Regions from separate parts of the Mesorhizobium sp. BR115XR7A genome, predicted to be linked through region 3. Evidence: predicted binding sites of a transcription regulator. Region 3 holds the regulator's gene; each other region holds the start of a gene.
The links. Region 3 encodes LexA, which represses DNA repair genes until DNA is damaged. Its sites were predicted from a motif close to TGTTCNNNNTGTGTTCNG; they were not measured.
Positions count from the first base shown of each region.

Region 1: LB557_RS23360 (ImuA family protein) is a predicted target of LexA. The motif match lies at 3,515-3,532, and genes of this name have one in related genera.
Region 2: LB557_RS22055 (ATP-dependent helicase) is a predicted target of LexA. The motif match lies at 1,757-1,774, and genes of this name have one in related genera.
Region 4: LB557_RS09945 (PA0069 family radical SAM protein) is a predicted target of LexA. The motif match lies at 3,701-3,718, and genes of this name have one in related genera.

Region 1 is NZ_JAIUHW010000011.1:180,649-188,383, forward strand. It holds gene LB557_RS23350 (error-prone DNA polymerase) at 1-1,034, opposite strand, end outside; gene LB557_RS23355 (DUF6504 family protein) at 1,031-2,509, opposite strand; gene LB557_RS23360 (ImuA family protein) at 2,451-3,491, opposite strand; gene LB557_RS23365 (metallopeptidase family protein) at 3,670-4,092, shown strand; gene LB557_RS23370 (DUF1737 domain-containing protein) at 4,109-4,315, opposite strand; gene LB557_RS23375 (HpcH/HpaI aldolase/citrate lyase family protein) at 4,353-5,240, opposite strand; gene LB557_RS23380 (DUF4173 domain-containing protein) at 5,526-7,061, shown strand; gene LB557_RS23385 (response regulator transcription factor) at 7,065-7,735, shown strand, end outside.
Region 2 is NZ_JAIUHW010000010.1:208,715-216,449, reverse strand. It holds gene LB557_RS22055 (ATP-dependent helicase) at 1-1,716, opposite strand, end outside; gene LB557_RS22050 (glucose/quinate/shikimate family membrane-bound PQQ-dependent dehydrogenase) at 1,974-4,289, shown strand; gene LB557_RS22045 (hypothetical protein) at 4,324-4,758, opposite strand; gene LB557_RS22040 (hypothetical protein) at 4,768-4,923, opposite strand; gene LB557_RS22035 (dienelactone hydrolase family protein) at 5,177-6,064, shown strand; gene LB557_RS22030 (response regulator) at 6,074-6,520, opposite strand; gene LB557_RS22025 (sensor histidine kinase) at 6,517-7,623, opposite strand.
Region 3 is NZ_JAIUHW010000019.1:32,854-40,588, reverse strand. It holds gene gltX (glutamate--tRNA ligase) at 1-268, opposite strand, end outside; gene LB557_RS29140 (ComEC/Rec2 family competence protein) at 372-2,825, shown strand; gene lexA (transcriptional repressor LexA) at 2,819-3,562, opposite strand; gene LB557_RS29130 (GntR family transcriptional regulator) at 3,973-4,746, opposite strand; gene LB557_RS29125 (ABC transporter substrate-binding protein) at 4,897-5,883, shown strand; gene LB557_RS29120 (ABC transporter ATP-binding protein) at 5,942-6,721, shown strand; gene LB557_RS29115 (ABC transporter permease) at 6,727-7,650, shown strand; gene kynU (kynureninase) at 7,699-7,735, shown strand, end outside.
Region 4 is NZ_JAIUHW010000004.1:86,332-94,066, forward strand. It holds gene LB557_RS09915 (tRNA1(Val) (adenine(37)-N6)-methyltransferase) at 1-407, shown strand, start outside; gene LB557_RS09920 (S49 family peptidase) at 485-1,348, shown strand; gene LB557_RS09925 (membrane protein) at 1,431-1,616, shown strand; gene LB557_RS09930 (4-(cytidine 5'-diphospho)-2-C-methyl-D-erythritol kinase) at 1,622-2,545, shown strand; gene moaB (molybdenum cofactor biosynthesis protein B) at 2,532-3,086, shown strand; gene LB557_RS09940 (glycosyltransferase) at 3,115-3,642, opposite strand; gene LB557_RS09945 (PA0069 family radical SAM protein) at 3,793-4,947, shown strand; gene LB557_RS09950 (ribonuclease HII) at 5,100-5,795, shown strand; gene LB557_RS09955 (F0F1 ATP synthase subunit B) at 5,924-6,415, opposite strand; gene LB557_RS09960 (F0F1 ATP synthase subunit B) at 6,426-7,025, opposite strand; gene LB557_RS09965 (F0F1 ATP synthase subunit C) at 7,088-7,312, opposite strand; gene LB557_RS09970 (F0F1 ATP synthase subunit A) at 7,379-7,735, opposite strand, start outside.

The DNA of each region.
Region 1 (7,735 bases), on a different contig from region 3:
CCGCGGCCCTGGCAGAGAATGCCTTCGCCTCGGGCGAATTTGATGATGTCATGGACGGTCAGGAAATAACGGGCGTAATTCAGCCGCTCGATCAGGGCGAGCTCTTCCTGGATTCGTTTTATCACGCTGGCGGGGATACCGCCGGGAAAGCGCCGGGCCGCACCTTCCCGAGCCAGTCGCTCCAGCTCCGCCTGCGGTCCGAGACCCGATTCCGTCGGCTCGTCGGGATAATTGTACTGAAGGTCGCCGAGCGAGAAGGTCAGCTCTTGCGCAAACCGCAGCGTCTCCGCCAGCGCTTGCGGATACCGGCGGAATAGGCGCGCCATTTCCAGCGGCGGCTTCAGATGGCGTTCGGCATTGGCGGTCAGTTCCAGCCCCACCTCGGCGACCGGAACATTGAGGCGGATCGCGGTCAGCACGTCCTGCAGCGGGCGCCGTTCGGCCGTGTGGTAGAGCACATCGTTGGTCGCCATCAGCGGGATGCCGGTGCTCTCGGCGAACGCCGCCGCCTGCTCGATCCGGAAGCGATCATGGCCGGCATAACAGGGTGAGACGCCAAGCCGCAGGATCCTGCCGAAGCGACCCCTGAGTTCACGGAGCAAAGCCAGACTGTCTTGCGCGCCGGCCGCCAGATCGGGCAGGACCGCCAGCGACATCCGGTCCCCCCATTCGAGCAGGTCGTCGCGCCGGAGCAGGGTGGCGCCCTTTTCGGTCTCGTCACGCAGATTGGCCTGGGTGAGCATGCGGCACAGATGGCCCCAGCCCGCACGGTCCCTGGGATAGGCGAGAATGTCCGGCGTGCCGTCGCCAAAAACCAGCCGGCAGCCGGGATGGTAGGCAAGCTTTTCGACCTTGGCCTGCTGCCAGGCGCGCACCACGCCGGCGACGCTGTTGCGGTCGGCGAGCCCGATCGCGGAGAAGCCCATGAGCTTGGCCGCGACCACCAGCTCCTCGGGTTTGGAGGCGCCGCGCAGGAAGGAGAAATTCGACTGGATGCCGAACTCCGCATAAGGAATGACGGTCAGCGCGTTCATGCGAAGACCCCATGCATGAACCAGCGCGGCGGGGTTTGCGAGACGCCGCCGTAAAGGCCTTGCCGGTAGAGCCAGTAGCGGCGGCCACCGGCATCCTCGATGCGGAAATAATCGCGTGTCGACGCCGCCGCGTCGCCCGGCGCCTCGCGCCACCATTCGGCGGCGATGCGCTCCGGCCCTTCGGCGCGCGTCACACGGTAAAGCGCGCGGCGCCAACGAAAATGCAGCGGCGGTCCCTCCGGCATTTCGGTGGCCGGCACCTCGATGGGCTCGGGCGAACGGAACAGCCGGATCGGTCGTTCCGGCGGGAAGATGGTCATCGGCGCCTGCATCCTGTCCGGCTTCTTGGGTGGTGTGGTCCGGCGCGGGGCTTCGGTGAAGGGAATGACGGCGACGGCGCGTTCCGGCAGGTGGCTTTCCACGGGAACCGGCTGCAGAACCGCGCCCTCGCCGAGGCGGGCGCGGATACGGTCGGCGAACAGGGCGATGTCGGCGCCGTCATCGGCCGCTTCGCCGGTCAGATCGGTCTGCTGCATGTCGAAAGCGGCGACGGCCAGCACCGAGAGGCGCACTAGGTCGAAGCCAAAGCCGGCATCGATATGCTGCTCGAGTGCCGCCAGCCTTTCATGGAACAATTTCCGGATCAGCAAGGGTTCGCGCATCGGCCGCGAGGTGCCGAGCGCGATGCGGCTGACGGCGCCGTCGACGCGAAAAAGCAGTAGCGCCAGGCTCCTTGCGCCTTCGCCGCGGCGTTCGAGGTCGGTCTTCAAGGTCGTCGCCAGCATGCCCACCAGCCGCTCTATCTCCTCCGTCAGCGTGACGGGCTCGGCGAGATGACGCTCGACCGAAAGCGGCGCGACGGGAAGACGCGGTGAGATCGCCTCGTCGAGACGGCCAAGCGCCTGGTCGAGGCGCTGGAGCAGCAAAGCGCCGAAGCGGCGGGCGAGCGGCGCGCGCGGTGCCGCCATGACGGCACCCGCCGTGCGCAGCCCCACGCTTTCCAGGCTGGTACGGGTTTCCGGCGCTATGCGAAGGGCGGCCAGCGGCAAGGGCGCGAGCAGGGCTTCCTCCTCGCCTGATGGAACGATGCGGTCGCCGCAAAAGCGGGCCGCCGCCCAGGCCGCCCCGGGCGTGCCGGCAAGCCCGGCGCGGACGTCGAAACCCTGCTGGAAGAAGCGCGACAGGATTTCGTCCAGCATGGCGCGTTCGCCGCCGAACAGATGGGTGCAGCCGGTGACGTCGAGGAACAGGCCGTCGATGCCGTCCAGCGCCACCAGCGGCGTGTAGCGGTCGCACCAGTCGGCAAGGCCCTCGAGCAGGCGCCGGTCGGCCTCCGGATCGGCTTCGACGATGTCGATCGACGGATGCATGGCGCGCGCATCGGCAATCCCCATGTCGCGCTTCAGGTGCAGCGCCTCAGCCCGCGCGTCGAGGGCCGCGATGCGCTGCGCGTTGCCCTGGCGATGGCTGATCACGAGCGGTGGATGAGATGGCTGCGGATGATCCGGCGGCCGGGAACGCCAGGATTTCCCCAGACGCTGCCGCAGGATCCTTTCGGTCGCGAGATAGGGAAACCACAGGGACAGGATTCTCTGCCCATTCGTTGCTTGCCCTGCTTCTTTCCTCGCCCCTTCTTTCATCGAATCTGCATTCATCGGGGTTCCACTCCAGTGTGAATTGTCCAGGCAGGGCCGTGCGGCTCTTGCCGATGCTGATGGTGAAGGCCGGGTGACCGATCGAGCCGGCGAGCGGCCCGGCGACTGTTTCGCGCGGCACGGCCGGCGCCGAAGCGACAATCAGACGAACAGGCGCCGCCGTCGGTTCGGGCTCGGCCGCTTGTCGCAGCAGGAACACCGGCCGGCCGGCACCTTGCGCCCGCGCATGCAGGCGGCGTGTCGCGGTCAGGTCCAGCCGCTGCGGATTGCCGCGGATCTCCAGGATGACGGCTGCAAGCGCGGTCATGCGGGCCGCCTCCTCGGCGATCCACAGCGCATCGACAAGCCTGGGCGCCTCGGAAAACAGCAATTGCTGGGGCTCGATGCCGAACGAGGCATGCAGCCCCCTGGCATAGGGAAAGCCGGCCTCGTGGAAAATTTCCGATGTCCCGATCCACAGGATGGGCAGCCCCTGCGCCTGGTTGAGGATCAGGCTGACGATCGACAGGGCGAAACCGGCGACGGCGCCCGCATCGCGGGTTTCCAGGCCATGGATTTCGGTCAGGGCGGCTTTCGGCAGGCCGCCGCTGAGCGCGGCATCGAGCCGCTCGATGCCGATGGGCAGGAAAGCATCCGGCAAGGCCGCGGCAAGCCCGCGCCGGACGATCGTCAGATCGCTGCCGGCGTCAGCAAGGGGCGCGCCAGCCGGCGCCTGCAGGCGCTCGGGCAGCGTTCCCTCGATCTTCGCGATCTGGCGGCGCAGGGCAAAAACAGTCTCCCGCGCCACGGCGGTCATCGCCATGACGGTCAGCTTTCACTCACGATTGTTCCTGTTATGTTCCTATAGATTCCAGAGGGGATCGGAAGAGTCAAGCAGGCTCATCAAGGAATTTATTCCTCTTCCTGCGCGACACCGGCGTACAGGCGTCATTTGCCTCGACCAGCGCGAACGCCTATATGCCGGGATCAAAGGACAAAGCATGGCCCGCATCTACAAGACCCGCACCTGGCATGGTGAACTTGCGCCCTCGATGGAGGAATTGGAGTTCCTTGCCCTGGAGGCCTACGCCCACCTGCCGGAGGATTTTCGCAAGCTGACCGGCGAGATCGTCATCCAGATCGCCGAATTCCCGACCGACGAGATCATGGACGACCTGTCGCTGGAAACGCCGTTCGACCTGCTCGGCCTGTTCGAGGGCCGCGGCATCGCCGAACGCTGGAACCCGCAGACAGGCGAAGGCCCGAACCGTATCACGCTCTACCGCCGCGCCATGCTCGACTACTGGGCCGAAAACGAGGAAACGCTGGGCGACATCGTCACCCACGTGCTGGTCCACGAGATCGGCCACCATTTCGGCCTGTCGGACGATGATATGGAGAAAATCGAAGAGGCGGCTGAATAGCCCTCGGCGTTTTCCCCTACCAGTCGCTGAGCTTCGTATCCGGCCCGTATTCCTGGCCATCGACATCCTTCACCACGGCCTGGCCGCAGCGCATGGTCTTGGTCTTCTTGTCGTAGGCGTAGGTCGGCGAGCCGAACAGGTGCCAGCCCTTGTTCAGCGCCGCCGTCACCTTATGGCAGAAGCTGGCGTCGTCCGGGGCGGTGAGAAAGCGGTAGAGTTTCATCGTCCAATTCCTGTCGTGTATCCCAAATCGGCGAATATCATGCGCCGATGGCGGCCGCTTTCGCCAGAAGTTTTTCAGCCTGCGCCAAGTGCAACCGCTCGACCATCCTGCCATTCAGCGCGATGACGCCCGTGCCACTGTTTTGCGCAAGCGCGAAGGCATCCTTCACCGCGCGCGCCTCGGCCAGCGCCTGCGCCGACGGAGCGAAGGCACGGTTGGCCGCCTCGATCTGCGATGGATGGATCAGCGTCTTGCCGTCGAAGCCCATGGCGGCTGCCTGCGTGCACTCACGCGCGAACGCATCCGGGTCGCGGAACTCGTTGAACACCCCATCGAGCATGTCGATCCCGCCGGCGCGTGCCGCCAGCAGCATCTGCATCAGCCATGGCAGCAGATAGGCGCGATCCGGCGTCGCCAGCACGCCGGTATCCTTGATCAGGTCATTCGTTCCGGCGATGAAACAATCCAGGCGCGAGGCGGAGTCGCGGCCGAGTTCGGCGATGGCGCCGATGTTGAGCATGGCCTTGGGCGTCTCGATCATCGCCCATAGTTTCACGCTGTCCGGGGCAAAATTATCGTCCAGCACATCGCCGACTTCAAGCACGTCACGCGGCGTGTCGACCTTCGGCAGCAGGATGCCGTCCGGCTCCGCCTTGGCCACGGCCGCAAGGTCGTCAGTGCCCCATTCGCTGGACAGCGCGTTGACGCGTACCACCATCTCGCGTCGCCGGCCATTGGCATCAGGGCGGTTGGCGAAAATGCCGGCCAGTTTTTCGCGCGCGGCGATCTTGTCGGCGGGGGCGACGGCGTCCTCGAGGTCGATGATGACGGCGTCGCAGGCAAGCTGCGCGATCTTGGCCAGCGCCTTGTCGTTGGAGGCCGGGACATAGAGCACGGAGCGGCGCGGGCGGTAGATTTCGGTCATGCCAGATCTATGCCGTGTGTGATTGGTCGAGGCAAGCCGCCAGCCCTGCACGAAAACTGCACGCGCCTGCCGAAAACCTCCTCCGATCCGCCGCATCGCTTTCCTGCAGGCCTGCGACACAGGCGGCATGCACAAGCGAGCAAAACCCCGTCTGCCTTACCGGCTGCGCAGCGAAGGCTGGTGGCTGGTCGACCCGCAACGCGCCAACCCCGCTGCAATTCCCATCCCATTTGTCCGCAAGAGCCCATCGCCATGGCGATGGGACGCCATCAGGAAGATCAGGCCATGACCTCTTTCTTCCGCGCCGCGCCAAGCTATTGCAGCCGCTTCGGCGTCGCCGTGCTGCTGGTCGCGCTCGCCGATTTCCTGTTCTACGGCCAGCCCGCCGGGATCACGGTTCTGCTGTTCGCTACGCTGCTTGCCGCCGCGGCGGTTGCCGTGCATCCCGCCGCCTTCAGCGACGGGAAGATGTGGCTCAAGTCGGCCGCCTTGCTTGTCGCGCTGTTGCCGCTCGCCGAGACTGTCAGTCCCTTGTCCGTCTCGGTCGCGCTTGCCGCGCTGGTGGCGTTCGCGCTTTCGCTGAGCGGCCGCCCGTGGCACGGCATGGCGCGAATTGCCGGCCAGATCGTGCTGTTCGGACTGGCGGCGCCGTTCCGGTTCCTCGGCGATTTTCTCCAGTGGCGAAGAGCGGCGCGGCGGTTCGGCGGACATCGCATAAGGCTGGCGGCAATCGCGGTCTGGGTAATGCCGCTGACGCTGGGCGCGGTCTTCGTCGCCCTTTTCGGTGCCGCCAATCCGGTCATCGAAGAGTGGCTGTCGCTGATCGACGTCTTCAAGCTGCTCGACCTGATCCAGCTGACGCGGATTACCTTCTGGCTATTCGTGCTTGCCGGCGTCTGGGCCTTTCTGCGGCCACGCCTGCCGCGCTTTCAGCGCCGCATCGCCAGGCCAAATCACCCTCCTGCCGATGCCCAGCCAGCGGCCGACAGGCACGCCGTCGAGGATATCGTCTTCGGCAAGGCCGCCATCCTGCGCGCGTTGATCGTCTTCAACATTCTGTTTGCGCTGCAGAGCGGACTCGACGCCACCTATCTGTGGGGCGGGGTCGCGCTTCCCGATGGTTTGAGCTACGCCGCCTACGCGCATCGCGGCGCCTATCCCTTGATCGTCACCGCGCTGCTGGCCGCCGGCTTTGTCCTTGCGGCGCTGAGGCCCGGCAGCGAAACATCGGCCGACCCGCTCATCCGCCGGCTGGTCTATGCCTGGGTGGCACAGAACATCATGCTGGTCGTCTCGTCGATCCTGCGGCTCGACCTCTATGTCGGCATCTATGCGCTGACCTACTGGCGCGTCGCCGCCTTCGTCTGGATGGGACTGGTGGCGGCCGGCCTTGCGCTGATCATCGCCCGTATCGCGCTCGGAAAATCCAGTGAATGGCTGCTCTCCGCCAATCTTCTGACGTTATCCCTAACGCTTTATGCCTGCTGTTTCATCAACTTCGCAGCCATGATCGCCACCTGCAATGTCGACCATTCCCTCGAAATGAGCGGCCAAGGCATCCCGCTCGACGTCAGGTATCTCCGCTCGCTCGGGCCGGACGCGTTTCCAGCGCTCGATCGCATCTCCGATCGTCAGCGCGGGACGGCCAATGCCGGTGCCGTCGGCGAACTGGCAAGGTTGCGCGGTGTCGATGAAGGCTGGTATCGCAGCCTGCAGGAAAACTGGCGAAGCTGGAGCTTCCGCGACTGGCGCCTGCTTCGCTATCTCGACAACAGGCGGCCTATTGTTCCCAGCGCCGCAGAACTCGTGCCGGATCGCTAATCCATGCCGCATCACATCCTCGTCGCCGACGACGACCCGCATATCCGCGAAGTGATCTGCTTCGCGCTGGAAAAGGCCGGCATGAAAACGGCTGCCGTCTCCGATGGCGCCGCCGCCCTGCAGGCAATCGAACGAAGCACACCCGACCTTGTCGTGCTCGACATCGGCATGCCGGAGATGGACGGGCTGGAGGTCTGCCGGCGGCTGCGTCACACATCAGACGTGCCGGTGTTGTTCCTGTCCGCACGCGACGAGGAGATCGACCGCATCCTCGGGCTCGAAATGGGTGGCGACGACTATGTCACCAAACCGTTCAGCCCGCGCGAACTCGTCGCCCGTGTCAACGTCATTCTGCGCCGCGCCCGTCCGGCGGCGCCGGAACCGGCCGACGACAGGCAGTTCGCGCAGGGAAAGCTCACCCTGGCGCCGGCCAGCCACGCGGCCGCCTTCGACGGCAAGCCGCTCGCCCTGACGGCGATCGAGTTCTCGATCCTGAAAGGGTTTCTGGCGCGGCCCACCCATGTGCTCGACCGCGACGCGGTGATGGCCAATGCCTATGCCGGCAAGATCCATGTCGCCGACCGCACCGTCGACAGCCATATCCGCAATATCCGGGCCAAGCTGGCGGCCGTGGGGTGCCCGGAGGTCATCGAGACCGTGCACGGCGTCGGCTT
Region 2 (7,735 bases), on a different contig from region 3:
GGCGCGCGGTTTCGGCTTCAGCTCGTCGCTTTCGGCGAGGTTGGCGGCAGCCTCCAGCATTGGAATGCGCAGGGCGCGGGCCGTGTCGTGAATCTGGCGGATGGTCGCTTCGCCCAAGCCGCGCTTCGGCACATTGATGATGCGCTCGAAGGCGAGGTCATCGGCGCCTTGCGCGACGACGCGGAAGAAGGCCATCGCGTCGCGGATTTCCATGCGCTCGTAAAAACGCGGACCACCGATGACGCGGTAGTTAAGGCCAAGCGTGGTAAAGCGCTCCTCGAAGGCGCGCATCTGGAAGGACGCGCGGACCAGGATCGCCATATCGTTCAAATTATGCTTCTGGCGCTGGTAGGCCTCGATGGTCTCGCCGATGGCGCGGGCTTCCTCCTCCGAATCCCAGGCGGCGTGGACGTTGACCTTGCCGTCCTCCGGATCGTTGCGGTCGGTGAACAGCGTCTTGCCGAAACGGCCCTCATTGTAGGCGATGAGATGGGAGGCGGCGCCCAGTATGTGCGCGGTCGAGCGGTAGTTGCGCTCCAGCCGGATGATGGTGGCGCCCGGAAAATCCTTGTCGAAGCGCAGGATGTTGTCGACCTCGGCGCCGCGCCAGCCATAGATCGACTGGTCGTCATCGCCGACGCAGCAGATATTGACTTTGTTTTCGCTCACGGGCTGTTCCGCGCCTGCCGGCGTGGGCCCTCCGCGGGGGCCTCGCAACGGCTCGGACGCCCGGTCGGGCTTGCGGCCTTCGGCCGAAACTGCTGATTCGGCCTCTGGAGTTGCGGGTCTATAGCTACCAGCTTCCGTTCTATCCGAAACACCGGAAAAACTTGGAACGCGCCCACCCGGAGAACCACTTCGCGCTGGTTGTGGTCCGCTCGGCCTCTGCGCCAAAAGCCGCAGCCACATGTACTGGGCGGTGTTGGTGTCCTGGTACTCGTCGACGAGGATGTATTTGAACCGCCGGTGATAGTCCTTCAGCACATCCGGATTGGCGCGGAAGATGCGGATCGGGTGGCAGAGCAGATCGCCGAAATCGCAGGCGTTCAGCGTCTGCAGCCGCTCCTGATAGGACTTGTAGAGCTCGCGGCCCTTGCCGTTGGCGAAGCTGCGCGCATCGCCCTCGGCGATGTCGGCCGGACCCTGGCCCTTGTTCTTCCAGCCGTCGATCATCTGGGCGAACTGTTTCGCGGGCCAGCGCTTGTCGTCCAGGCCCTCGGCCTGGATCAACTGCTTGATCAAGCGCACGACGTCGTCGGTGTCGAGGATGGTGAAGTCGGATCGCAGGCCGGCAAGCTCGGCGTGGCGGCGCAGCAGCTTCACGCCGATTGAGTGGAAGGTGCCGAGCCACGGCATGCCCTCGACATTGCCTTCGCCGATCAGGATGCCGATGCGCTGTTTCATCTCGCGCGCGGCCTTGTTGGTGAAGGTGACGGCCAGGATCTGCGAGGGGAAGGCCCTGCCGGTGGCAAGGATGTGGGCGATGCGGGTGGTCAGCACACGGGTCTTGCCGGTGCCGGCGCCGGCCAGCACCAGAACCGGGCCTTCGGTGGTCTCCACGGCCAGCCGCTGCTCGGGATTCAAGCCCCTGAGATAGTCGGGCGCATTGTTTTGGCCGCCGCGGGCAGCCATGGCGCGCGCGGCAATGCCCGACGGGGCCGTGGGCCGCGCATTGGGTTCGTCGAAAAAGGGCATGTCTTCGGAAAAGCCGGACATCTCCCCCGAATGTAGTGATTCGGGAGGGAAAGACCAGAACTGTCTACGTTTTGTTCCGGCAAAGTGCCCGATACGGCGGCTTCACCGATATGGGAACCGCCGTTATGGAACAATCCCAGGCGGAACGAGGTTGCTGCCCGCGGGTCCGCGACCTACGCTTGACAGGCGCCGCCGTCGGGAGAAAGTTGCACGGGAAACGCGCAATGCCGGGTTGCCCTAGCCCGCCCCACGCGCGCAACAGTCGAAGGAGTATCATCTTGGCTGTCACCATCACCTCCCTCATTCTCTTCCTCATAGGCCTGGCGCTTGGCGCCGGCGGCATCTGGTTGGCTTCGCTGGGCGGCAGTTGGTACTACATCATCGTCGGTCTCGCCTTCCTGGTCGCCGCCTGGCTGCTCTACCGGCGCCGTTCCACGGCGCTCTGGCTCTACGCGGCGATCGTGCTCGGCACGCTGGCCTGGGCGGTCTGGGAAACCGGCTTCGACTGGTGGGAGCTCGGCCCGCGCGGCGGCATCATCGTGCTGGTGGCGTTGTGGCTGCTGACGCCGTGGGCGCGGCGCGGCCTTGCCGGTCCGGACGGGCGAGCCCCTTTGATCCTTGCCGTGCTGGCATCGCTGGCGGTGGCCGGCTATTCGATGACCACGGACCCGAAGGACATCGGCGGCGCCCTCGACACCGACAAGGTGATCCCCAACGCCAATCTCGGCGGCGATGTGCCTGCGGGCGAATGGCACTATTACGGGCGCACGCAGTTCGGCCAGCGCTATTCGCCGCTCGACCAGATCACGCCGGAAAACGTCGCCAACCTGACGCCGGCCTGGACCTATCGCACCGGCGACGTCAAAGGCCCCGACGATGTCGGCGAGACCACTTATCAGGTGACACCGCTCAAAGTGGGCGACACGCTCTATATCTGCACGCCGCACAACTTCGCCATCGCCGTCGATGCGGCGACCGGCAAGGAGAAGTGGCGCTACGATCCCAAGATCAAGCTCGACAAGGACCGCCAGCACCAGACCTGCCGGGGCGTTTCCTATTATGCCGATGCGGCCGGCGCCGCCGGCCAGCCCTGCGCGGCGCGCGTCTACCTGCCGACCTCGGATGCGCGGCTGATCGCGCTCGACGCCGCCAACGGGCAGGTTTGCCCGGCCTTCGCCGAGGGCGGCACGCTCAATCTGTTGACGGGCATGCCGTATCCGAAGTCGGGCTACTACTACTCGACCTCGGCGCCGCTGATCGCCGGCGGCAAGATCATCGTCGGCGGCGCGGTCAACGACAATTATTCGACGCAGGAGCCGTCCGGCGTCATCCGCGCCTATGATGCGAGCAGCGGCAAATTGCTGTGGAACTGGGATTCCGGCAATCCGGACCAGACGACGCCGCTGCCGGCCGGCCAGACCTACACCGCCAACTCGCCCAACATGTGGTCGACGCCGAGCGCCGACGAGAAGCTCGGCCTGCTCTACGTGCCGCTCGGCAACCAGACGCCGGACCAGCTCGGCATGGGCCGCAGTGCCAATGTGGAGAAATTCTCCTCCTCGATCACCGCGTTGGACCTCAACACCGGGCAGTTGAAATGGGTGCGCCAGACCGTGCACCATGACCTCTGGGACATGGACGTGCCGGCGCAGCCGAGCCTGGTCGACATCACCAAGGCCGACGGCTCCGTGGTGCCCGCGCTGGTCGGGCCGACCAAGCAGGGGGACCTCTATGTGCTCGACCGGCGCACCGGCGAGCCGGTCATCCCCGTCAAGGAAGTGGCGGCGCCCGGCGGCGCCATCGAGGGCGACCACACATCGCCGACGCAGCCGGCGTCCGACCTTTCCTTCAACCCGCCGCCGCTGACCGAGCACGATATGTGGGGCATCACCATGTTCGACCAGCTGGCGTGCCGCATCGCGCTTCACAAATTGCGCTATGAAGGCCGCTACACGCCGCCTTCGCTGCAGGGATCGCTGGTTTATCCCGGCAATTTCGGCACGTTCAACTGGGGTGGCGTGGCGGTCGATCCGGTGCGGCAAGTGATGTTCGGGATGCCGACCTATCTTGCCTTCACGTCGCGGCTGGTGCCGCGCGCCGACGTGCCGCCGCCGGGCGACACCAAGGGCAGCGAGCAGGGGCTGAACCGCAATGACGGCGCGCCCTATGCGGTGGTGATGGGACCGTTCCTGTCGCCACTTGGCATTCCGTGCCAGGCGCCGCCCTGGGGCTATGTCGCAGGCGTCGATCTTCGCACCGGCACGATTGCCTACAAGCACCGCAACGGTACCGTCTACGACATGACGCCGCTGCCGTTGCCGTTCAAGGTCGGGGTGCCCGGCATTGGCGGCCCGATGATCACCGCCGGCGGTGTCGCCTTCCTGGGTGCCGCGGTCGACGACTATCTGCGCGCCTACGAGCTGACGTCAGGCAAGCAGCTCTGGCAGGCGCGGCTGCCGGCCGGAGGGCAATCGACGCCGATGACCTACACCGTCGCGGACGGACGCCAGTTCGTGGTCATCGTCGCCGGCGGCCACGGCTCGGTGGGCACCAAGCCGGGCGATTACGTGATGGCCTACGCGCTGCCGAAGTAGGCAGGCGGGGTTACCGGGTCCGGCGAGCCGACGATCAGCCGAGCCCCAGATGGCTCTTTAGGCTCGGCACCGAGCCAAGCACTTGGTTGGTCAGATCGGGGCCCGCGGCCGCCTCTGCCTGCTGGACAAGCGTCTCGCCAGCCTTCTGGATCTGCGCCAAGTCGAGGCCGGAGGCCTTGAGCGCGGCGAGGCCGTTGACCAGCGCGCCGGCCTTCTCGCCGAGAACGCCGCCAAGCGCGCCCTGCAGCGACGACAGGAAGCCGCCACCGCCGCCGGCCGGGGCGGCCATGACGTCATATTTCTGCGCCAGCGCATCGGCGCCCGGAATCTTGGCGAAGAAGGAGGAGGCGCTGGTGCCTTCGGCCTCGTGCTCGAGCACCGAGAAAATGGTGCCGACGACCTTTTCGGTCGTGGCCTGGTCGAGACCGGCCTTCTGCGAGACGGTGTTCACGATGTCCTGAACGTCCATGACTTCACCTCAACTTTGGGTTTTCAAGTTCGCGGGCTGGCGCTTGCGGCTGCGGACCCTGACCATGGACTTGCGGCTTGCCGCGACAACGGCCGCGCGCATCGCCAGAACGGCCGCCACTGCTGCCACGAAAGCGGTTGCCAGGATCGGCGAGGGCATGGTCATCGGCATTGTTCCTTTCAGATCGGGCCTATAGGACCGTGACCGCCGAGGGCGGCCGGCCAGCCAGTTTCCCCCACTATTGTGGCAGCGCCATCAAGATTTGTCACCGATGACAAAAACGTGATGATCTTCAGCCGACTGACCGGCGGCCGCCAAGGCAGTGAGATGTCACGCTCCGGTGACTGGACGATGAGAGGCTCGCCCCTATCTTGCGACCGGCAAGGACACCGCAGTCGCGACGAGATCGAGGAAGCCCATGGCCGACGTCACCACCAAACCCGTCATCACCCAGGCGATGATCGATGCCTATGACGAATACACGCATCTGACGCTGGATCGCCGCCGCTTCATGGAGCAACTGACCAGGCTTGCCGGATCGGGCGCGGCGGCGGCCGCGATCGCGCCGATGCTGGCGGCGAACTCGGCCCAAGCGGCGATCGTCGCCGACAACGATGCCCGCGTAAAGGGCGAGGATATCACCTATCCCGGCAGCGGCGGCGAGATGAAGGGCTATCTGGTCAAACCCGCAAACCAGGCCGGCAAGCTCGGCACGGTCATCGTCATCCATGAAAACAGGGGGCTCAACCCGCATATCCGCGACGTCGCCCGGCGCGTGGCGCTGGAAGGGTTCGTGGCGCTCGCGCCGGATTTCCTGTCGCCGCTCGGCGGCACGCCCACTGACGAGGACAAGGCGCGCGACATGTTCGGGAAACTCGACCCGGCGCAGACCGTGGCCAATGGCGTGGCGACGGTCGCCTTCCTCAAGGCCGACGGGGACGGCAATGGCAAGGTCGGCGCCATCGGCTTCTGCTGGGGCGGCGGTACGGCCAACATGCTGGCCGTCAATGCGCCCGACCTTGCCGCGAGCGTCGCCTATTACGGCATGCAGCCGAAGGCCGCCGACGTCTCGAAGATCAAGGCCGCGTTGCTGCTGCACTATGCCGGCCTCGACGAGCGCACCAATGCCGGCATCGATGCGTTCAAGAAGGAACTCGATGCCGCGCATGTCGAATACACGGTCTATGTCTATGAAGGCGCCAACCATGCCTTCAACAACGACACCTCGGCGGCGCGCTACGACAAGAAGGCGGCCGACCTCGCCTGGGGCAGGACGATCGCCTTCCTCAGGCAGAAGCTGGCATGACCATCGCCTTCAGGCCGCCGGCGCCCAGATCGTCTTGAAGGCCGGCGACAGGGTGAAGCCCGCCGGGCGCTCCGATTTCGGCGGCGGGCGCCGCACGCCTTCCTGCAAATAGCGCAGGGCAGAGGTCAGCCCGTTCATCGTGTAGGGCTTGGCGATGACGCCGATCGCACCGGCGAAGTGGTCGGGGATGCGCTTCGGGTTGGCGGTCATGAAAATGACCATCGAGTTCTTTCTGTCGCCAATATATTCGGCAACGTCGATGCCGGTCGGGCCGTCGGTGAGATGGATGTCGACAAAGGCGATATCGGCCTGCGTGGTATCGACCATGTCCTTTGCTTCGGCGAGCGATGTTGCCCAGCCGACGACGCTGTGCCCGGCGTCCTCGACCAGGCTCTCCAACTCCATGGCCAGCAGCGCCTCGTCCTCGACGATCAGGACCTTGAGCGGTTCAATCATGACAGGTTCCCTTTGTGCTGTGGTCCATTGGGCATCGAGATGACAACGCGAGTGCCGGGACCGGCATCGCGCCACTCGATGTCGGCACGCAATTGGCGGGCAAGCGACTTGATCAGCCGCATGCCGAAGGAGGCGTCGCCACTGGCGCCCGCCATGCCGACGCCGTCATCCGAGACCTCGATGTTCAAATGGCCGTCCGGCTGGCTCATCTTGATGCCGATGCTGCCCGATCTCGTGCCGTCGGGCCTTTCCTTGAAGGCATGCTTGAGCGCGTTGGTGACGAGTTCGTTGACCATCAGCGCCACCGGCGTCGCCTTCTCGGCCGGGACGACGACGGGCTCGAGATCGAGTGTCGGGTTGATTTCCGAACGTCCCGAAGCAGTCAGCAGGTCGGAGATGAGATCCTTGGCGAAGTCGGAAACATCGAACTTGCTGACATCCTTGGACTGGTAGAGCCGGCGGTGCACGGTGCTGAGCGCCTCTATGCGCTCCAACATCGTGCCAAGCGAGCGCTTGAGGTTCGCGTCGGAGACGGTGCGGCTCTGCATGAGGATAAGCGAGGAGATCATCTGCAGATTGTTCTTCACCCGATGATCGACCTCATGCAGCAGCGTGGTCTGCGCCTCAAGCGCCGCTTCGAGCTCAGCCGTGCGTTCCTTGACGGCCTTTTCGAAACGCTCCTTGTCCGCGGTGATGCGATTTTCCCAGAGCTTCCGGTCGGAAACATCGAGTTGCGAGGCGAAGAAGAACTGCATTTCGCCTTTGTCGTTGGAGACGGGGCTTATGTAGAGCGCGTTCCAGAAGGTCGACCCGTCCTTGCGGTAATTCAGGATATCGACGCTGATGTCGGTTTCATCGGCGATCGCGGCGCGTATCTGAGCGATCGCTCCCTTGTCGCTCTCCGGCCCCTGCAGGAAGCGGCAGTTCCTGCCGAGAACCTCGTCGCGCTCATAACCCGTCAGGCGCAGGAAGGCGTCGTTTGCAAAGACGATCGGATTGTCCTGCCGGCGCGGATCGGTAATGATCATCGACATGCGCGTGGCGCGGATGGCCGCCGCGAAGGGGTCGCCCTTGCCGTGCTCGACATGAAGGTCGTCGGTCATGTGCCATGCGTCCGCCGGCTCCCTGGTCCGTTTCCGTTCCATAGCGTCGCTCCAAGCCATTTTTCGCGGGAGACAACGGCTCAAAGTAGAATTTGGTTTCAATCTCGGCTGG
Region 3 (7,735 bases):
CCTCGGCCACCTCGCGATGGCGCGGCGCGCGCTCGAATTGGGAGACCGCGTCACCGTCCCACGAAAGGCCAAGCCAGGTCAGGCCATCGAGAATGGCCGATGTGGCCGCATCGGTCGAACGCTCGCGATCGGTGTCCTCGATGCGCAGCAGCATCGTGCCGCCGGTATGCTTTGCATAGAGCCAGTTGAAGAGCGCCGTGCGCGCGCCGCCGATGTGCAGATAGCCGGTCGGCGAGGGGGCAAAACGGGTGATGACCTTGTCGGGCATGGAACTCTCGGAAAACGTCTGAAGCTGGGTGCGGAGCGTGCGGACTTTCGCGCGTTGCGCGTTCATGTAGCATAGGACGTCGAGGGTGCAAGGGGCAGACCCGATGACTGGACGAGGCCGGGGCTCGGATCGGGGCGAGGATGCCGCTATCGGCGTCAGCGAGCGATCCCTGTTTGCGGCGCCTGCGACGATCCCACTGCCATCTCCGCTCGTGGCTGCGCCCGAAACCAGGTCGCTGCAGGCAGGTGGGCAGGAGCCGGCGCCGGCTCCTGCCGCGGGCAGGATCGCGCGCGTGCGCCGGCAAGTCGGCCTGGTATCCTTGCCTCGCGTGCGCCATGGCGTGGCCAAGGCGGCGGAGCTCGAACTCGACCGGGGCATCGCGTTCCTGCTGGTGCCGGTCTGTCTGGCCGTTGGGGCGATCGCCTATTTCTCGCTGGCATCCGAGCCCGACTTTGCAAAACCCGTCGCGGTCGTGGTGCTGATGGCGGTCTGTGCCTTCGTCTCGCGCTCCTGGTCGAAAACCCATCTGTGTTTCATGGCAGTGCTGTTGTGCGCGCTGGGCCTGCTCGCGGCGAAGGTCGAAACATGGCGAGCCGGAACCCGGATGCTGGGTTCGGAAATCTCCACGCAACTGACCGGCCGCGTGGTCTCGATCGAGGAGATGGAGAGCGGCCGCATCCGGCTGACCATGGACGTGATTTCGACCGCCCGGCCAAAACTGCGCCATGCGCCGGAAAGGGTCCGGCTTTCCGCACGCAAGATACCGCAGGGAATGACCGCCGGCTCGCTCATCACAGGCTACGCCAAACTGTTGCCGCCGACCGGCCCGGTGCGGCCGGACAGCTACGACTTCTCTTTCGACAGCTATTTCGCCGGCATCGGCGGCAGCGGCTTCTTTCTCGGCAATCCAACGGTTGTTTCCGCCGACGACGGTGAGATGCCGCTATCGGCTCGCCTTTTTTCAGGCATCGAAAATGCCCGCGAAGCCATCGCCGACCACATCAGGGGCAGCGTCGGCGGCGCTGAAGGCGAGATCGCGGCGGCGCTGATCGTCGGCGTGCGCGCCGGCATACCCGATGAAATCAATGAAGCGATGCGGCGTACCGGCATCTATCACATCATCTCTATTTCGGGACTGCATATGGCGCTTGTGGCCGGCACCATCATGGGTCTGCTGCGTGGTGCCTTCGCGCTGTTTCCAGACTTTTCCGCGCGCCGGCCGGTGAAGAAATACGCGGCCGCCGCCGCACTGTTCTCGATCGCGGCCTATCTCATCATTTCCGGTGTCGTCGTTGCGGCCGAACGCAGCTTCATCATGCTGGCGGTGATGCTGATTGCCGTCTTCTTCGATCGCGCTGCGCTGACCATGCGCAATCTGGCGATCTCGGCGATCGCCGTGATCCTGGTCTCGCCTCACGAGGTCGTCGGCCCGAGCTTTCAGATGTCGTTCGCCGCGACCGCGGCCCTGGTTGGCGCTTATGCCGGCTGGGCCGATCACCGTGCGGGAAAGACGCGGCCACCGCCGCCAAAGCGATCCCTGGCGGGGTTCCTGACGCGAAAATTCCTGCTGGCGACAGGAGGATTGGCCATGACGTCCATTATCGCCGGCAGCGCCACGGCACTGTTTGCCATCTGGCATTTCCAGCGGGTATCGCCGCTCAGCCTGTTCGCCAATCTGGCCGTGATGCCTATCGTGTCGGTCGTGATGTTCCTGGCCGTCGCCAGCGCGCTGTTGATGCCATTCGGACTGGATTGGCCGGCTCTCTACCTCATGGGCAAGGGCCTGACAGCAATGATCGCCGTGTCGGCGTGGATATCGGAGCGCTCTCCGGTCGATGGAGTCGGGCTGATTTCGCAGCAATCCGTGCTGCTGGTCACCGTCGCGCTGGTTATCGCGACGATGGCGACGACATGGCTGCGGCTCGCGGCGCTGCCATTCGCGCTCGCCGGCCTGTTGACTGTGTCGCACACACGCGCGCCCGATGTGCTGATCTCGGAAGATGCGCGGCTGGTCGCGCTGCCGATCGGCAATGGCGAACTGGCCGTCAACCGGGAACGTCCCAACGAATTCGCAACCGACAACTGGAAACGCGCCCTGATCTCCGAAACAATCGTCAAACCGGAAATGTTCGACACGACAGACAGGCAATTCGATGTTGCCAGTCCCACCGACCTGCCGCCGGGATCGCCCTTCTACTGCCGCGAAGGCCTGTGCCTTGCCAGGCACCCTTCCGGCGCGATCATTGCCTATGTCGAGGACCGCAAGACCACCTGGAAAGCCTGCGCTTTCGCCGACCTGATCATCGTCAATGACGCAACCGCCTATGACGCCTGCCACAATCCACTGGTTCTCGTCGTCACCAAACGGCAGCTCGCCCGCAGGGGAAGCGCTGCCGTCTTCTTCAATCCCCAGTCGGCCACGACCCGGGCCGCGATCGCATTTGCCGTCGACGGACCATACCGGCCCTGGCACGAACAGCGAAAATTCTCACGCGAGGCGAGGGGGCTGCCGCCGTACAAAAAACCCGACAAGCCCGATAACAAGCCGGTTCAGTAGCGCCTGATCAACCCGACCAGCTTGCCTTGTACCTTGACCCTGTCCGGCCCGAAAATGCGCGTTTCGTAGGCTGGATTGGCGGCCTCGAGCGCGATCGAAGCGCCTTTGCGGCGGAACCGCTTCAGTGTCGCTTCCTCTTCGTCGACCAGTGCCACGATAATTTCGCCCGGGCTTGCCGTGTCGGCATTGCGGATAATGACCGTGTCTCCATCGAAGATACCAGCCTCGATCATCGAGTCGCCCTTGACCTCCAACGCATAGTGCTCGCCGCCCATGATCATGTCCGGCGGCACCGAGATCGAATGCGTCTGATGCTGGATGGCATCGATCGGCACACCGGCGGCGATACGGCCCATGACCGGGATGGACACGGCTGAAACCGCGTCGTCGTCGTTGCCGGCCGCGGGCAGGCGCGAAGGCGCAGCGGCCGGCCTGATCTGGCGTCCGAGACTGCCTTGGCCAAGGCTGCCTTGGATGACGCTTGGCGAGAACTTCTTTGCCGCATTGAGGCCCGGCGCGATCGAGTCCGGCAGCCGCAGCACTTCCAGCGCGCGCGCCCGATTGGGTAGCCGGCGAATGAAGCCGCGCTCCTCCAGGGCCGTGATCAGGCGATGGATCCCCGACTTGGAGGCAAGATCGAGTGCTTCCTTCATCTCGTCGAAGGAAGGCGGTATCCCGCTTTCCTTGAGCCGTTCGTGGATGAACATCAGCAGTTCATGTTGCTTGCGTGTCAGCATGGCGGCCCCCAAGACATTGAACGAAAGGTTGAACCAGAATCGAAAAAACAAACCCAGAACAAACACTATCTGTTCCAGTTGTGTTCTGCAACCGTTTAAAGTTTAATGAATTTGTTAAGGGGTCTGAAGTTTTTTGCCCGCGACGGCGGGCGGCAACCAGTCCTTTCCGCCGTCGGCAGGCGCATTGAAATCGTTTTGGTTAATGGCCTGTGGCCCATCCGCCGACGAGGCTTTGGCATCAGTTAGTTGGAAGGCTTCTCCTCGGAGGGACGTATAATTCGCGGAGCCATTATTCGCGGAACGAAACGAAACCAAAATGCCAACGATTGGTAGCTTCGGGCGGCCATGGATCGGGGCGTTCGGCGCACTCCGGCCAGCGCGTTCGAATAGGCGTGGCGGAAGCGCTGAAGTTATCCCGAACCCGCCTTCAAGCTGCCGGCGCGAGCGGCGTATCTGGTAGCGCCGCTGTCTTCGCTGTGGACATAGACGTGCAGTGTGTAGCCGATATGCGCCGTCATCAGCGCCTTGGCCCGCTCGACGTCACGGTCGAGCGCCGCTTCCATGATCGCGGTATGGTGTTCGATCGCAATCGCTTCGCGTAGCGCTTCGATTGCCTCTTCATAGCCATCCTTGAGGCCGGCCGCGGCCCGCAGTGTCGGCGCCAGACCAAGAAAGCGATGATGCCGGCGCAGCTGATCCGAGATCGTCGAGCGGAACCGCAACAGCCAGTCGCATGTGGCGGCGCTCAGCAGCGCCGCATGGAAAGCCTCGTGGTTCTCGTCCCATCTGTCGACGGCCGCGTCCGAGGGATCGTCGACCGCTGTCTTGCAACGCGAGAGCCGGTAGTGGGCGGTGACCACGGCATCCTCCCACTCCCTGCCGCCTTTTTCCATCGATTCGAGGAACAGGGGTATCTCGACCACCATCCTGGCGCGTGCCAGATCCTCCAGCTCGGCCCGCGACACCGGAGCCACGGCAAAACCACGATTGCTGATCGCGGTGACCAGGCGTTCGGCCTCGAGCCGCGACAGGGCTTCGCGCAACGGTGTCCAGCCGACGCCATAGGTGCCGCGCAGCGCACTCAGTTTGAGCGGGGCGCCGGGCATGAGGCGCGTGGTCAGGATGTCGCGCCGCAACAGCTGATAGGCGGCTTCCGTTTTTGTGGAACTCGTTTCATTCAGCATGGTGATCAATCCGTCGTCTGGCGAAAAGTATATATGATAGTGCGTCACAGCAACAATTATATATAATGTTTGACACAGACCGGCGGACTCACCATGATCGCCGTAGTAGCCGCGTTTCCAAGCGGCCCTGATCAAATCTGGGAGGAAATGATGTTGAAGTCGAAATCCGCTTGGTTGTCGGGCTTGGCCCTGGCAGGCGCATTGATGGTCAGTGCCGGCAGTGCCGCGGCCGATCAGATCCGTATCGGCATTGCCAATTTCGGCGAGCATCCGCAATTGAACGCCGCCATAGCCGGCTTCAAGAAGGCGCTGACGGATAACGGCTTCGTCGAGGGCAAGGACGTCGTCTACACGGAGAGCCACACCAATTTCGATGCGTCGCTGGTGCCGCAGATGATCGCCAAGCTGCAGGCCGAGCAGCCCAAGCTGATCTACACCATCACCACGCCGGTCTCACAGATCGCCAAGAAAGCGCTCGCCGGTTCCGGCATTCCGATCGTTTTTGCCGCGGTCACCGATCCGGTGGCGGCCAAGCTGGTGCCGTCATGGGACGCCGGAGACGAAGGCATGACCGGCGCCAGCGATCTGCAGGACGTCGCCGCGGTGATGGCCTTCACCAAGAAGCTGCTGCCGAACGCCAAGCGCTTCGGCGTGCCTTATAATCCCGGTGAGGCCAATGACGTTGCCTTGGTCGAAAAGATCAAGGCGGCGGCACCGGCCGCGGGCTTCGAGGTGGTGGAGGTCGGCATAGACAACGTCAATGACATCCAGCAACGCATCGCTTCGCTCGCCGGCAAGGCCGACGTGATCTACGGCCCGGCCTCGAACCTGATCCAGCCGGCGATCGCCGCTGTCTCCGCGGCCGCCCGCCAGGCCGGTATCCCGGTCGTCAACTCCGATGACAGTGCGGTCCGTAACGGTACCGTGCCGGCGAGCTTCGCGGTCAATTACACGCAGGTCGGCGTCAACGCCGGCAACATCGCCGCCGAGATCCTCAAGGGCAAGGATCCCAAGACGATCGCGCCGTCGCGCCCGGCCTACAAGGACCACATGGCAACGATCTCGCGCAAGGCGATGGCCGCGTTCGGCATCGAGATACCGGCTTCAATGGCCGATTGCGGCTGCATCGTCGACTAACATCGGAACTGCCGGGGTGACGGCGTCGGCGCCGTCATCCCGAGGTCAGGGAGAAACGATGCTCGAGATTCGATCCGCGCGCAAAGTGTTCTACAAGGGCCAGGCCGACGAGAAGGTCGCGCTGGACGGTCTCAGCCTGTCCTTGGCCACCGGAGAGTTCGGCATCGTCATCGGCTCCAATGGGGCCGGCAAGAGCAGCATGCTCAACGCCATTTCCGGCGCCCTGATCCTCGATTCCGGCCAGATCCTGATCAACGGCGCCGACGTGACTGCAATGCCGGTGCACAAGCGCGCCGCGAAACTGGCGCGCGTGTTCCAGGACCCGATGCGCGGCACCGCCGCCAGCATGACGGTTGCGGAAAACATGCTGCTGGCCGATTTGCGTAGCCAAAAGCGCACCTTGCGCCCGGGGCTGAACACCACCCGGCTTGCGTCCTACAGGGAACGACTGTCGATACTGGGTCTCGGTCTGGAAAATCGTCTCGACACGCGCGTCGACCTGCTCTCGGGCGGGCAGCGGCAATCCTTGTCGCTGATCATGGCGGTCGGTGGGTCGCCGGACTTGCTGCTGCTCGACGAGCATACCGCGGCCCTCGACCCGCGCACGGCCGAAATCGTCATGCAAGCGACGGTTCGCGCCGTCAACGCGCTGAAACTGACGACTTTGATGGTGACCCACAACATGCAACACGCCGTCGACCATGGCAGCCGGGTGATCATGCTCGATGCGGGCCGGGTGCTCCTGGAAGTCGCCGGGCAGGAGAAGGCGAGGGTCACGGTTATCGATCTGATCGGCCATTTCTCCGTCAAGACCGATCGCATGTTGCTGGCGAGCTGATCATCATGGGTTTTGTTGGGGACGTTCTCACCAGCTTCGTCGCGATCATGCCGGTCACCCTGGCGCAAAGCCTGATCCTGGCCTTTGTCGTGCTCGGGATCATGATCCCGTTTCGCATGCTGAATTTTCCCGATCTCACCAGCGAAGGCGCCTTTCCGCTGGGCGGCTGCGTCTGCGGCGTTCTCCTTGCCGCCGGCGCATCGCCGCTGATGGGCATCGCTGCCGCCCTTGTCGCCGGCTTTGCGGCGGGCTGCTGCACCGCCTTCATCCATCTGCGCTTCCGCATCCACACGCTGCTTGCGGGCATCCTGATGATGACGATGCTCTACAGCATCAACCTTCGCATTATGGGCAAGTCCAACCTGTCCGTCTTTGGTTCGCCCTCGGTGTTCGACTGGGTGCCGTTCGCGCGGCCGGGTTTCCCCGCCAGCAAGATCGTCGTCGCGGGTCTTCTCGCGCTTGCCGCCTTCATGCTGCTCTACATGTTCTTCAGGACCGAGAAGGGGACCGCCGTGCGCGCCGTGGGCGCCAATCCTGACATGGCCGAAGCGCAAGGCATCAATGTCTGGGCCGCGACCATAGGCGGTGTCGGGCTGGCCAGCGCTTTTTCGGCGTCAAGCGGTGCGCTGATGGTGCAGTCGCAAGGGTTCGCCGACGTCAATATGGGCCTGGGAATTCTCATCAACGGCCTTGCCGCGCTGATGATCGGCGAAGCCGTCGTCGGCAAGCAAACAGTGTGGCGGCAATTGCTGGCGCCCTTCGCCGGCGCGATCATCTACTACCAGCTGGTGTCGTTCTGCCTGGCGGCCGGCATGCCGCCGCCTGACCTGAAGCTTGCCACGGGCCTGTTCGTACTGGCCATGCTTGCCTTGCCCAGCCTCAAGCGCAGCCGGGGGTCCGCACCGGTTCGCGAAGCGATTCGTGAGTAACCCGGCGTGAATGACCAAGGCGTGAATAACCAGGGAATGTCACAAATGATGCCTACGACGCTCGATCTCGCAGCCGTCGATGCCA
Region 4 (7,735 bases), on a different contig from region 3:
TCGACTTCGTCATCATGAACCCGCCTTTCAACGCCGCCCGGGACCGCGCCACTCCCGAGCCGCTAAGAAAGGAGGCGCATGTCATGGAGGACGGACTGTTCGAAAGCTGGATCCGCAGTGCGGCGGCGGTTGTCAGGCCGCGCGGCGGGCTTGCCGTCATCGCCCGGCCCGAACAGCTCGGCGCCATTCTCGACGCGATTTCAGGCCGCTTCGGCCAAGCCGAGATGCTCGCCGTGCACCCTCGCCCGGACGCGGCCGCAATCCGCATTATCGTGCGGGCAGCACTTGGGGCACGAGGAAAGCTCGCCATCCGTCCGCCCCTGATGCTTCACGCGCGATCGGGCAACGGCCCCGATGAGCGCAGCGAAATGATCACCAACGGGCTCGCCTCGCTGTTCGGAGACTGAGCTGTTGGCGGCCTACACATTGCCGTTGGCCGGGAAATCCCTACATGCCTGCAACCATCGCCGGAGACCACGCCATCGTGAAACGTCTTTTCAACCGCCTGCTGCCGAAGTCCTGGCGCTCCTCCGTCGTCACCGTTCCGGTCATCCGACTGCACGGCACCATCATGGCCGGCGGAGGCCAGTTCCGGCCGAGCCTGTCGCTTGCTTCCACCGCCGGACTGATCGAAAAGGCGTTTTCCTTCGAGGCACCGGCGGTCGCGATCTCGATCAATTCGCCGGGCGGCTCGCCCGTGCAGTCGCGGCTGATCTTCAAGCGCATCCGCGACCTTGCGGTCGAGAAGAATAAAAAGGTCCTGGTCTTCGTCGAGGATGTCGCGGCGTCCGGCGGCTACATGATCGCGGTCGCCGGCGATGAAATCTTCGCCGATCCCTCCTCCATCGTCGGCTCGATCGGCGTGGTGTCGGCCTCGTTCGGTTTCCCGGAACTGATGAAGAAGATCGGTGTCGAGCGCCGTGTCCACACCGCCGGCCAGAACAAGGCGGTGCTCGATCCGTTCAAGCCCGAGAAGAAGGAAGACGTCGAGCGGCTCAAGGTGCTGCAGCTCGAAGTGCACGAGACCTTCATCGATCTGGTCAAGGAGCGGCGCGGTACGAAGCTGGCGGACGATCCAGACCTGTTCACCGGGCTGTTCTGGACCGGCAAGCGAGGCCTGGAGCTCGGCCTCGTCGATGCGCTGGGTGACATGCGCACGGTGCTGAAGACCCGCTTCGGGCCGAAGACCCAGCTCAGGCTGGTGGCGGCGCCGCGGGGTTTGTTCGGCCGCTTTGGCCTGTTCGGCTCGAGCAAGGGCTTTTCGGCGCCCGATATCGCGGCGGCTGCCGCCAGCGGCGTCATCAATGCGGCGGAAGAGCGCGCATCGTGGGCGCGCTTCGGGCTTTGAAAAAGCCATGAAAGCGTCTAGCATGGTTGCCCGAAAGACCCGACCGGCCGGTCTTACCGGCCCAGCGTGGTAGGAGTTTGACATGCCGCAGCTCATTTTTTTCGCCGTCGTCGGCGTCGCCGCCTATTTCGGTTACCGCACCTTCGTGCGCGAGGCTGAACGCGTGACGGCCAAGGTGCGGCGCACCGAAAAACAGGCGGCCAACGGCGCGATGGGAACGCTGGTCAAGGATCCGCAGACCGGCGAATACCGGCTGGCCAAGGACTGACCCTCATTTCACTCGCAATCAAGACTGCGGAATCCGGTCAGCGTGTCCGGACATGGGCCGCACCCGCCAAGATAAACCTAGCTTTGCACGTCACCGGCAGGCGCGCCGACGGCTATCATCTCATCGAAAGCCTGGCTGTGTTCACGCGCTTTGGCGACAGGATCGAGATCGCGCCGGCCGACGCCGATGAGTTCAGCGTGTCCGGCCGCTATGCGGCGGACGTACCGCTCGATGGCGGCAATCTTGTGCTGAAGGGCCGCGACGCCCTGCGGCAGGCCGCCGGCGTTCGGAGCACGCCGCCGGTAAGCATCAGGCTCGAAAAGAACCTTCCGGTCGCATCCGGCGTGGGCGGAGGATCGAGCGACGCGGCGGCCGTGCTGCGCGGGCTGACCGAGAGCTGGGGGCTGGAGCTCGACAGCGCCGAACTGGCGCGGATCGGTCTTTCGCTTGGCGCCGATGTGCCGATGTGCCTGGCGGCAAAGCCGCTGGTCGCGCGCGGCATTGGTGAGGAAATGTCGATGGTGCCGGATTTTTCAGCACTGGGTCTCGTGCTGGTCAATCCGGGTGTGCCGGTCTCGACGGCGGAAATCTTCGCCGCACTTTCGCATCGCGAAAATGAGCCGCTGCCGCCGCTGCCGCGCAGCATCGATTTTCACAGCCTGCGCAACTGGCTGGAAATCACCCGCAACGATCTCGAGCAGCCAGCCCTTGCGATGCAGCCCGCCATCGGCAGGGCGCTTTCATGGCTTGATAGGGCCGGATCTGGCTTTTCACGAATGTCCGGGTCGGGCGCGACGTGCTTCGGCCTGTTCGAGACCGGCAATGTCGCCAAGCGCGCGGCGGCCGAGATCCGCAGCCGCCAGCCCGACTGGTTCGTCGCGGCAACGCGCAGCATGGCGTCGGAGGCTGGGCGAGATGGCCAGAATTGACGAGAGCCGAGCCTTCATTCCGGTGCGCATCGCGGTGCTGACTGTTTCCGACACACGCAGCTTGGCCGACGACAAATCCGGCCAGACACTGGCCGATCGCATTACCAAGGCCGGCCACATCCTGGCCGCCCGCGATATCGTCACCGACGACCGCGAAAAAATCCGCGACGCCGTTCTGGCGTGGTCGCGGGACAAGGCCATCGACGTCGTGATCACCACTGGTGGTACCGGTTTTACCGGACGCGATGTGACGCCCGAGGCGCTGGAACCGATCTTCGAAAAGCGCATGGACGGCTTTTCGGAAGTGTTCCACCGCATTTCCTATGACAAGATCGGCACCTCGACTATCCAGAGCCGGGCGACCGGCGGTGTCGTCAACGCCACTTTCGTCTTCGTGCTGCCGGGCTCGCCAGGCGCCTGCAAGGACGCCTGGGACGGCATCCTCGAGCCACAACTCGATTACCGGCACATGCCCTGTAACTTCGTCGAGATCATGCCGCGCCTGGACGAGCATCTGCGGCGCGGCAAATCGGCGTCGTAAGCAACGCCACGCAGAGCCGTTGCAAAAATCACCCCCGAGAGCGGTGCTGCTGCTTCGGCTGCGCTGGCCAGATTTCGGCGTCGAGCCGCCTGGTCGCCAGCCCGCGCGCTAAGGCCTCGGCGGTGCCGTCATTCTTGGACAGCGACGCCGCCTGTCGCTTGCTGATCACCAGTCCGTCGGCGAGCGCGCGGTTTGCCGAAAAGACCCGGGCCAGGAACGGTGGACGGCTGCCCCGCGCCCGCGAGAACCGGGCCGCTATTGTCTGCCTGGCCGTATGGGCGACGACGGCGTCGATCCAGCCCTCCACCAGCCTCGCACCCGGTTCGAGAAACAGCAGCCAGTCACCCTTGGCCTGGCGGATGCCGGCGGCGATGCCGCCGCTCCCCACATAGTGGCAGCCGGCATGCTCGGCGACGCGATGCGTCTGGTCGCTGGAGCCCGTGTCGCAGACGACAACCTCGCGCACCACGCCCTCGACCGCGCCGCCAATCAGCGTCGCCAGCGTACGGGCGAGCCCCTCCTCGTCATTGTGCGTTTCGATCAGAACACTGAGCATGGTTAGCCGAATAGCGGAAAGCGTTGGTCGGCGCCAGTTTTTGCAGCGCACCATAGAAAGTTCTTGATTTGTTCTCCTCGATAAAATAGGAATAATTTCATGAGCAGAGCGATTCGACACAACATGGACAGTCCCTGGGAGCGGGCGAAGATGGAACCGATCATGCGCGCCGATATTGCAGCCTTCGGAGCAGGGCGAGCCGAAATGGCCAACGCGATGATCGAGCAGAGCGGCATGCGGGTCCGTCCGGACCGCAACCGCGGCCGGTCGGCAGGCATCAATCCGTCCGGTCGGTTCGAACCTGTCAGCCGGCATGTCTTCGACGATGGCTGGAGTTCGCTGGAGGAACTTCCTCCCTTCAAGACCGAGGTGCAGGTGGAAAAGCCGCGCACCATCATCACCCGCAACGAATCGCCCGACATCTCCTTCGACCGGTCGATCAATCCCTATCGCGGCTGCGAACACGGTTGCGTCTATTGCTTCGCGCGGCCGACACACTCGTTCATGGGCCTGTCGCCGGGCCTGGACTTCGAATCCAAGCTGTTCGCCAAGCCCGACGCGGCACGCCTGCTCGACAAGGAATTGTCAAAGGATGGCTACCAGCCGCGCACCATCGCCATCGGCACCAATACCGATCCCTACCAGCCGATCGAGAAGCAGTACCGGATCATGCGCGAAATCCTCGAAGTGCTGGAGGCGCGCGGCCACCCGGTCGGCATCGTCACCAAGTCAGCCCTGGTCGTGCGCGACATCGACATTCTGTCGCGCATGGCGGAGCGGGGCTTGGCCAAAGTGGCGCTGTCGGTGACGACGCTTGACCGCATGCTGGCCAGGACGATGGAACCTCGGGCATCGACGCCGACCAAGCGGCTGGAGGCGATCAGGCAGCTTTCGGATGCCGGTATCCCCGCTTCGGTGATGGTGGCGCCGATCATTCCGGGCCTGACCGACCAGGAGATGGAACGCATCCTCGACTCGGCGCACCATGCCGGGGCGCGCGAAGCCGGCTATGTGGTGCTGCGCCTGCCGCTGGAGGTCAGCCCGATCTTCAAGGACTGGCTGCTGCGCCACTATCCCGACCGCTACCGCCACGTCATGTCGCTGGTCCGTTCGATGCGCGACGGCAAGGACTACGATTCGGAATGGGGCAAGCGCATGAAGGGCGCCGGACCCTATGCCTGGCAGATCGGCCGGCGCTTCGAGATCACCGCAAAGCGGCTCGGCCTCAATGCCGAGCGGCGTACGCTGCGGACCGACCAGTTCGTCGCTGCCGGCAAGGACCAGGAGCAGTTGATGCTGCTCTGAACCGAAAATCGCCTCGGCTGTTCATTGCCGCCGTGGCAAAGAAATCCCGTCCGGCCTGCCCCGGCCTGCAGACGGTGCCCTCCCGGTCCGGCGCCCCACCCGACCCGGAGGGACTTGCGGAGAATCGGAGCCGATGCGAACCTCGCCGCAACATGGCTCGCGCGCGTTCTGATTCTCCGCCTCTCTTCGAAATCGTCGAAAAACCCGATTTCTCCTTCGAGACGAAGGCGATGGCCGATGGTTTGTGGCCGGTCGCGGGGATGGACGAAGCCGGCCGCGGCCCGCTCGCGGGTCCCGTGGTCGCGGCGGCAGTGGTGCTCGACCCCGCCAATATTCCCGAGGGTCTCGACGATTCCAAGCGGCTTAGCCACCTGCAGCGCGAAGCGCTGTTCCTGCACATCATCGGCTCCGCTCTCGGCGTCTCGATGGCGTCGATCAGCGCCGAGGGCATCGATGGCACCAACATCCTCAAGGCGAGCCTCGAAGCGATGCGCCGCGCACTGGTCGGGCTGCCGGTGCAGGCTAAGCTCGCGCTCGCGGATGGGCGCGACGTGCCGCCGGGATTGCCCTGCGAGGGGCGCGCGCTGATCAAGGGCGACCAGCGCTCCCAATCGATCGCCGCGGCCTCGATCGTCGCCAAGGTCATGCGCGACCGCATGATGCGCGGCTGCGGCAATCATCACGACCGCTACGGCTTCGAAGTCCATATGGGCTACGCCACGGTCCGGCACCGCACGGCGATCGAGGCGCATGGGCCAGTGGCTCGGCTGCATCGCACCTCGTTTGCGCCGTTTCGGCTGGGCGGGACTGAAGTGGTTGAGGAAGAGAGCTTGGCCGGGCTGGAGTAGGGCGACGGCAGTGGCAATTCCATCTTCCCCACGAGGGCGGAGATTGGCCGCTTTGACGCGCCGCTTTCTCCCAAACAAAAAAGCCGCCAGGTTGCCCGGGCGGCTTCGTGTCAGCGACTGAAGAACGCTCAGTTCAGCTTGGCCTTCACATCCTGCAGCGCGGACCTGAACAGGTCGGCTCCGGCCTTGGCGTCAACCTTGGCGGCGAGCAATGCGCGTGCCGCCTCGACGGCTATATCGACGGCACTGGCCCGCACTTCGGCAACCGCGTCACGCTCGGCTTGGCCGATCTTCTGCTCGGCAAGCGCGGTGCGCCTGGCAACGTAGTCCTCGGTCTTCTTGTGGGCGTCGGCAGCCAGCAGTTCGGCCTCACGCTTGGCGGCCGCTACAATGTCGGCGGCCTCCTGCTCGGCTTCCTTGCGCTTCTTCTTGTATTGGCCGAGCAGTTGCTGGGCTTCGTCGCGCAGCTTGCGGGCCTCGTCGAGCTCACTGCTGATCCTGGCGGCGCGGGCGTCGAGCGCCTTGGCGATCATGCCGGGCACCTTGATGTAGATGGCGATGGCCAGGAAGATGATCAGGGCAATCGTGGCCCAGAGCGTTGCGAGAGATGTAGCGTCCATGATGCGCTCCTCACCGGGCCACGGATTTGACCGCGGCCGCGATCTCGGCCTTGCTGGCCTTGCCGCCAACGAGTGCCTCGACGATCGCCGAAGCGGTATCCTCGGCGATGCTGCCGACTTCCTTCATGGCATTGGCCTTGATGGAAGAAATGCGTGCCTCGGCCTCGCCAAGCTTCTCATCGAGCGCGGCCTCGATCTTCTTGCGCGCGGTGTCGGCTTCCGCCTTCGCCGCATCGCTGGCCTGCTGGCCGATCGAGTTCGCGTTCTTCTTGGCTTCCGCCAGTTCCTGTTCGTAAGCGGCAACGGCGGCGTCGGCCTCGCCCTTCAACTTGGCCGCCTGGTCGAGATCCTGGCTGATGCGGTCGTTGCGGACATCGATGATGCCGCCGACGCGCGGCATCACGACCCGCTTCAGGAACAGGTAGAACAGCCCGAACGTGATCGCCAGCCACAGAAGCTGCGACGGAAACGTCTCCGGATTGAATGGCGGAAACGTGCCGTGCGCTTCGGCAGGCACGCTGGTGCCGGAATGCGTGTCTCCTCCGGTCGCAGCGTGGCTGGTGTCGGCTGATGGCGCGGACTCTTGCGCGAAGGCAGATGTCACGAACATGGACTATCCCCAGATATCAGGCCCGCCGCTTGCGCGGCCGGCCTGTCCAATCTTCTCAGTACTCAGCCGAACAGGGCCAGCAGCGCAATGAGAAGCGAGAAGATGCCCAGAGCTTCGGTCACGGCGAAGCCGAAAATCAGGCGGCCGAACTGGCCGTCGGCGGCCGACGGATTGCGCAGCGCGCCCGAGAGGTAGCTGCCGAAAATGTTGCCCAGGCCAATGCCCGCGCCACCCATGCCCAGGCAAGCGATGCCGGCGCCGATGTACTTTGCTGCTTCTGCGTCCATTTGTTCAACTCCTTTGGATCTGAAAATTCCGTTGCTATTCCATCCGGCGTCGTGCCGGAAACCTGATTAGTGCGAAGGATGGAGGGCGTCGTTGAGATACATGCAGGTCAGCACCGCAAAGACATAGGCCTGCAACAGCGCCACCAGCAATTCGAGCGCCGTCAACGCCACCGCCATGGCCAGCGGCAGGATCGAACCCGCAATGCCGAGCGCACCCAGCGCACTGAGGCTGACCACAAATCCCGAAAAAACCTTCAGCGTGATGTGGCCGGCGAGCATGTTTGCGAACAGACGAACCGAGAGGCTGACCGGGCGCGACACGAAGGAAATCACCTCGATCGGAACGACAAGCACCATCATCAGGAGGGGCACGCCCTTCGGCACGAACAGCTTCAGGAAGCCAAGGCCATGCTTCATGAATCC